DNA from 2 places in the Martinezella sp. CNPSo 3732 genome. Region 1 is predicted to be linked to the other one. Evidence: riboswitches for the same ligand, from Rfam matches in the RefSeq annotation. Region 1 holds a riboswitch; the other holds the start of a gene.
What was found. Region 1 has a riboswitch for cobalamin ahead of cobU (bifunctional adenosylcobinamide kinase/adenosylcobinamide-phosphate guanylyltransferase). Riboswitches for the same ligand answer to the same signal wherever they lie in the genome.
Positions count from the first base shown of each region.

Region 2: it holds a riboswitch for cobalamin, as region 1 does, so the genes downstream of both, nrdH (glutaredoxin-like protein NrdH) here and cobU (bifunctional adenosylcobinamide kinase/adenosylcobinamide-phosphate guanylyltransferase) in region 1, are expected to answer to the same signal.

Region 1 covers NZ_JBXSOO010000008.1:12,853-16,272, forward strand. The annotation lists gene AC13RM_RS15665 (chloride channel protein) at 1-785, opposite strand, end outside; cobalamin riboswitch at 966-1,363, shown strand; gene cobU (bifunctional adenosylcobinamide kinase/adenosylcobinamide-phosphate guanylyltransferase) at 1,505-2,029, shown strand; gene cobW (cobalamin biosynthesis protein CobW) at 2,035-3,084, shown strand; gene cobN (cobaltochelatase subunit CobN) at 3,321-3,420, shown strand, end outside.
Region 2 covers NZ_JBXSOO010000014.1:41,780-45,199, reverse strand. The annotation lists gene nrdE (class 1b ribonucleoside-diphosphate reductase subunit alpha) at 1-338, opposite strand, end outside; gene nrdI (class Ib ribonucleoside-diphosphate reductase assembly flavoprotein NrdI) at 347-742, opposite strand; gene nrdH (glutaredoxin-like protein NrdH) at 754-975, opposite strand; cobalamin riboswitch at 1,222-1,439, opposite strand; gene AC13RM_RS21150 (hypothetical protein) at 1,599-2,837, shown strand; gene AC13RM_RS21145 (acyltransferase family protein) at 3,047-3,420, opposite strand, start outside.

The DNA of each region.
Region 1 (3,420 bases):
CCGGCGCAGAAGGCACCAAGCAGGATGGCCGGAAGATAATCCGCCGGAACGATCGTCCCGAAGTGATCGATATCGATGGCAAAGTCGTCGCCGGCAAGCAATCTTGCGATCATTGTGGATATCAGCGCCGAGACGACGACGGGTGTCAGGGTGACGATCGAATAGCTGCCGATGATCAGCTCGAAGGCATAGAAGGCGCCGGTGAGCGGCGCATTGAAGGCGGCTGCGATGGCGCCGGCGGCTCCGCAGCCGACGAGCATGCGCAGGTCAGCGCGGCGCATCTGCATCTTATAGCCGAATTTGGAGGCAATGCCGGCGGCGAGCTGCGTATACCCTGCTTCAAGCCCGACAGAGGCACCGAATCCATTCGAGATCAGATTCTGCACCGCGACGATGATGCTGTCGGTCAGCGACATGCGGCCGCCGTGCAGCGCATTGGCCTCGATCGGGTCGACCATCGGCTTCTTGCGCGTGCGCGATAATATGTAGAGCAATATGCCGAGAATGATGCCGCCGGCGATCGGCGCGATGAACAACACCGACTTGTCGGGGATCGCCATTGCCGCTGAGCTCAAGCGTTCATAGTCGGTTATGCCGTAGATGACGCTATGAAGCTTACGCGAGATATAGCTCATCGCGGTTACGGCGCAGCCGGATGCTATTCCCACTAACGCGCCGGCAAAAACAAGTCCCAATTCGCCACGACGCAGCAATGCCCTGAAGCGACCGAGATCGAATAGGACCGAGAAGACGCCGAGACGTCGCGGTTGGAATTTCTGCAGCATGGGAAGCGGACGATACGTTTTTACTCGAATGTGAGGGCTTACCCTCTATAAACTCCTAACATCAAAGAAATACGGCAAAAAAGCCGCTGGTTACATGGGAATTTTTGACCGATTTCGCAATCAGGTTGGCGCAGGTCGCATCCATGCCCTTGATTGACTTGAACTAAGTGAAAGCCTAATCATTGCGGCATAACGAATGGTTCCTGAGCGGCGATCTGTCGCATGGGATGAAAAGGGAATGTGAAGGGGCGGACCCAATCCGGGCGTTCTCATCACAGCCGACCCCGCGACTGTAGAGCGGTCAGGGTCTTTCGTTCGGTTTGAAGTCTATTCCGTTGATGGTTCGCATGGGGCGAACGGGGCGGGGCAGGCTCAAGTCGAAAAAGCCACTGGTGTGGCATCATGATCAACCGGGGCTGGACGCCTCTTATTCTACGAATCGTCCGCCTTTTCATGATGGATGCCGGGAAGGCGAGAAAGATCCGCTGGCGCACGATCGGGGGCGACCGGTTTTGGTCTGCCCCCGTCGCGGCGCCTTATCCGCGAGCCAGGAGACCTGCCATGCGTGCCGGGCGCAGAGCCTGTTCTGGGACGTAAGTTCCGCTGCCAGCACGGAGGTTGTCATGGCGCAAGACGAATTTTCGGCGTATAGGCGCCCGTTTCCCGGTTCCAGCGACATGCTGCCGACCTCCGCTTTTGCGTGGGAGCGGACATAGCGCATGTCGACTTCAATTTCCCAAGCGATCTTCGTCCTTGGCGGCGCGCGTTCCGGCAAATCCAGGTTTGCCGAATCTCTGATTTCGGACACTGGTCTCGAACGTCACTATGTGGCGACGGGACGCGCATGGGACGACGAGATGCGCGAGCGCATCGCCCAGCATCGTGCCGACCGCGGCGATCTATGGCAGACGCATGAGGAGCCGATGGATCTCGTCGGGCAGCTAGCCGCCATTGACGCCGAGGGGCGGGCAGTGCTTGTCGACTGCCTGACGCTATGGGTCACCAATCTGATGATGGCCGAGCGAGACATGGCGGCGGAATTTGCCGCTCTCACTGCATTTCTGCCAACTGCACGATCATGGCTCGTTTTCGTCTCCAACGAGGTGGGCTTGGGAATCGTGCCGGAAAATCGCATGGCGCGGGAATTTCGCGATCATGCCGGCCGCCTGCACCAGATGGTCGCGGCGGCGAGTGCCGAAGTTTATCTTATCGCAGCGGGCCTGCCGCTGAAAATGAAGGGTTGATCCATATGAACCAGGAAAAGATTCCCGCCACCGTCATCACCGGCTTCCTGGGAGCCGGCAAGACGACGATGATCCGCAACCTCCTGCAGAATACAGGCGGCAAAAAGATCGCGCTGATCATCAACGAATTCGGCGATCTCGGCGTCGATGGCGATGTGCTCAAGGGCTGCGGCGCGGAGAACTGTACGGAAGACGATATCATAGAGCTGACCAACGGCTGCATCTGCTGCACCGTCGCCGACGACTTCATCCCCACCATGACGAAGCTTCTGGAGCGCGATGCGCGCCCGGACCACATCGTCATCGAGACCTCGGGCCTTGCTCTGCCGCAGCCGCTGGTCGCTGCCTTCAACTGGCCTGATATCCGCACCCACGTGACCGTGGACGGCGTCATCACCGTCGTCGACAGCGCCGCCGTTGCCGCCGGCCGCTTTGCCGACGATCACGACGCTGTCGAGGCTGCCCGCGTCGAGGACGACTCGCTGGACCACGAAAGCCCGATCGAGGAACTGTTCGAAGATCAGCTGACCTGTGCCGATCTGATCGTGCTCAACAAGACAGATCTGATCGACATCGACGGACTCGGCCGTGTGCGCGCCGAGGTTGCCTCGCGCACCGCCCGAAAGCCGACAATCATCGAAGCAAAGAACGGCGATGTGCCGGCCGCCATCCTGCTCGGCCTCGGCATTGGCACGGAAGACGATATCGTCAACCGCAAATCCCATCATGAACTGGAGCACGAGGATGGGACGCCGCACGACCACGACGAGTTCGACAGCTTCGTTGTCGAGCTTGGTCCGATCGCCGATCCGGTGGCCTTCGTCGATGCGCTGAAGGGCGTGATCGCGGAGCATGACGTGCTGCGCCTCAAGGGTTTCGTCGATGTCCCCGGCAAGCCCATGCGCCTGCAGATTCAGGCCGTCGGCAGCCGCATCGACACCTATTTCGATCGCGCTTGGACGCCGGGTGAAGCCCGCGCGACCCGGCTTGTGGTGATCGGCCTGCACGAGATGGACGAGACGATCGTGCGCAAGGCGATCGAAGCGCTGGTCTGATCGATGCTGCGTCTTTGCCGTGCGATACCCCCCTCTGTCCCTTGCGGGACATCTCCCCCACAAGGGGGGAGATTGGAAGCTCGTGGCTGCTACATCGTAAAACAACCGATGTCGGGAGTAGCTGGGGCTTGGGGAGGTAAGTCCAGCGAAGCATGGCACCAAACAATCTCCCCCCTTGTGGGGGAGATGTCACGAAGTGACAGAGGGGGGTATGCCGCCGCATACTCTGACGCCTGATGCATCTCCTCCTGGCTCAAAAGGGAACGATCAGCGACGGCGAGGAGGCGATCGATCTCGGGCAGTCGCCCGGCGATATCCTCTTTCTGTCGGCTGCCG
Region 2 (3,420 bases), on a different contig from region 1:
CGGAATTTCTTCGCATAGGCGTGATCGAAGAGATCGCGCACGAAATTGAAGGAATACTGATCCAGCACCTCCTGCTCGTAGTAGCCTTCCCTCACCAGATAATCGAGCTTTTCCCTGAGGTTATGGAAGAAGACCGTGTTCTGATTGACGTGCTGGAGGAAGTATTGCTTGGCCGCCATACGATCCTTGTCGAGCTGGATCTTTCCGTGCTCGTCATAGAGGTTCAGCATGGCGTTCAGTGCGTGATAATCCAATGCTGGTTCCGCCGCCTTGGCTGGCCGATCATTCGTGGTAGCAGAAAAAGTGCTCTGCGGTTTTTCGCCCGCGTCCCGCAACAAAGAAGAGCTTAGCGTATCCAAAATCGTTCCAATCCCTGTCTGACATTGGCGACATCCTCATCCGTGCCCAGAAGTTCGAACCGATAGAGATACGGCACCTGGCATTTGGCAGAGATGATGTCGCCGGCGATCCCGTAGGTCGCGCCGAAGTTGCTGTTGCCCGCGGCGATGACCCCGCGGATGTTCGAACGGTTGCCCGCATCGTTGAGGAAGCGGATCACCTGCTTGGGCACGGCCCCTTTGCCACCGTCGCCGCAATAGGTCGGGACGATCAGGACATAGGGCGAGGTCGTTCGAAATTCGTCTCCCGCGGCAAGCGGGATACGAGCAGCCGGCAATGCGAGCTTCGTAACGAAGCGATGGGTATTTTCCGACCGGCTGGAGAAATAGACGATCTCGCCCACCGCCCGGCTCCTTAAGCGAGAGCGCTGATCATGTCGGGACGGAAGCCGGCCCAATGCAACTCCCCGGCGACGACAACCGGAACCTGGCGATAGCCGAGACCCTGCACCAGCTCATAGGCGGCGGCATCGGTCGATACGTCGACGATGGTGTAGTCGATGCCTTGGCGATCAAGCGCGCGGGTCGTGGCTGTGCACTGGACGCAGGCGGGCTTGCTGTAGACGGTGATGCTCATGAGATATCCTCGTATGGATGGGCACGGAAAATCGCTCGGGCATCGGATGATGCCCGCTCGGCGGGTGAAAAGTGGAGCAAACCTAGCCGGCGGCCGGACGCATTTAAGCGGCCGTCACTCGCGCGGGCGACTATAGATACTCAGGAACATGGACTTCACCCCGAAGTTATCAGCGGGATCTTCGAGGAAGCGAGGGCGGCCATTATGCCGCATGGACCATCGCTCGCCAGCCGGACACCCCGCCCGTGGACGTCAATGCTCAAGGCAGGTCTCCTGGCTCGCGGGTCATAACATTCGTCTTGCCTTCCCAAGACACACGGTCTCAGTGACGTCATCGAACGAATGCTCACCGCTCACAGTTGCGGGGGCAGCTCCGGCTTGGCGATCATCATGTTCGCCGACCGGATTCCCGTCTTAGCCTCCAATTCTTGCGAATCAGAAGAACCTCGAACACTATATATAGTATCTTCAGTTAAAATTGCGTCAACTGCTTCGATGGCCTCAAGCCAATTTCGATGTTGATGAATTCCGACAATCCCGCCTGCCGCGTGCACAGGGGCTGGACAGATGCAGCGTTACTTCATTACGGTGCACATGTAATGTTATTACATAAAGGACCCTTCATGCCGAACACAAGCTCTGGTATCCTCCTTGCAGCCTCATCCTTGGCTTGCGCCTTGCTGCTTCCCTTCTCATCGTTTGCCGACGACGAAAAGGAGACGGAAAGCTGGCGACTATTCGTCGCCGATCACAGCCTGCCGATCGTCCGCGCGATCGATGCCTCAAGTGGCAAGGAAATCGGCCGGTTCGATCTTGACGGCTATGCCTCCCTGTCTCTCAGTCAATCCGGCCGCACCATATTTGCCGTGCAAGGCGAAAAGAATGTGGTCCACGCGATTGCGACCGGCATATCCCTCTCCGATCACGGCGAACATCGCGACATCGAGCTTTCCGATCCGAAACTGCTTCCAGCATCGATCAAGGGCGAAAAGCCTGGGCACGTGGTGACGCACGGCAACAATGTCGCGATCTTCTACGACCGCGACGACAAGTTCGATCTCCTGTCCGAAAATGGCCTTGCCGAAGGCAAACCCGATATTCGTTCATTCCGGACCATCGCCGCCCACCACGGCGTTGCCGTTCCGATGGGCGACCATCTTCTCGTGTCGGTGCCGAATATGGAGGCTTCCGTGAAGGAAGGCGAGTTGCCGCCGCGCCTCGGCTTGCGCGTGTTGAACCGAACGGGAGAGCAGGTCGGTGATATCAAGCGCTGCACAGGGCTTCATGGGGAAGCGACTTCCGCCCGGCTGATTGCCTTCGGCTGCGAGGAAGGTGTCCTGATCGCTCGCCCCGGCGGTATCGACGGCCCAAAGGTGGAGATGCTCGCCTATGGCTCTTCCTTGCCAAAGGGCAAGGTCTCGACATTGCTCGGCGGCACGTCCATGCAATTCTTCCTCGGCAATTATGGTGAGCAGAACGTCGTATTGATCGATCCGGACAATTCTGACCAACCCTACAAGCTGATCGAACTGCCGACACGACGGGTCGATTTCATACTCGATCCGGCAAAGCCGCAGATCGCCTACATTCTCACCGAGGACGGCAATCTGCATCTTATTGATGTCGTGAAAGGCGCGATCGTGAAATCCGAGACCGTTACCGAACCTTACAGCAAGGACGGTCACTGGCGCGACCCGCGGCCTCGTCTGGCGATCGCCGGCAATCTCATCGCCATTACCGATCCGCGCCACGGCCTCGTGCGTATGGTCGATAACCAATCACTGATGGAAGTCAGCAGCATTCCCGTCGAGGGGCAGCCCTTTGCGATCGTTGCGGCCGGCGGATCGGGAGCGGTGCATTGAGAGCCTGAGGTGTAGAGATTGCGATCCGATTCGGATCATTGATCGTTGGTAGTCAGTATCTGACTACCGCCACCTGTTTTGAGCGCCATGTTTTAAGCGCGATGCCATCGATCGCTAACTGTTGAACATCGCAATGGGAGCCGGCTGCTCGGCCAGCTCTCGACAATTGGCGATCGATAAGAGTCCGGCTTGCCAAACCGCCCTTGATATCAGGCAGCGTGCGGACGAAACTTTGCGTTCGCGGCACTCTCCAGACGAAGCTTCAGTTCGTAAGCCACAGCGCAGATTGCCAAAGTGGCGACGGCAATTGGGATAAACGACACGGCGGACAAGAGTCCCATACGATCCAATCCGTAGGCGATCAGCAGCATAACGGTCTGGTGGAGAACGTAGTAGGTGAGAACCGCCCTATTGAGATAGCGGATCACGGCATTTTCCGACCTGCACCAAATCCGCGCATAGCCGAGAACGGTGACGATTGCCGACCATTGGAACGCACCGCCAAGCACTCTGCCTGCAGACAGTCGCCACATCTCCGGAGTGCTGGACGGCAAGGTGGGAAACAGGAACACTAAGGCGAGCG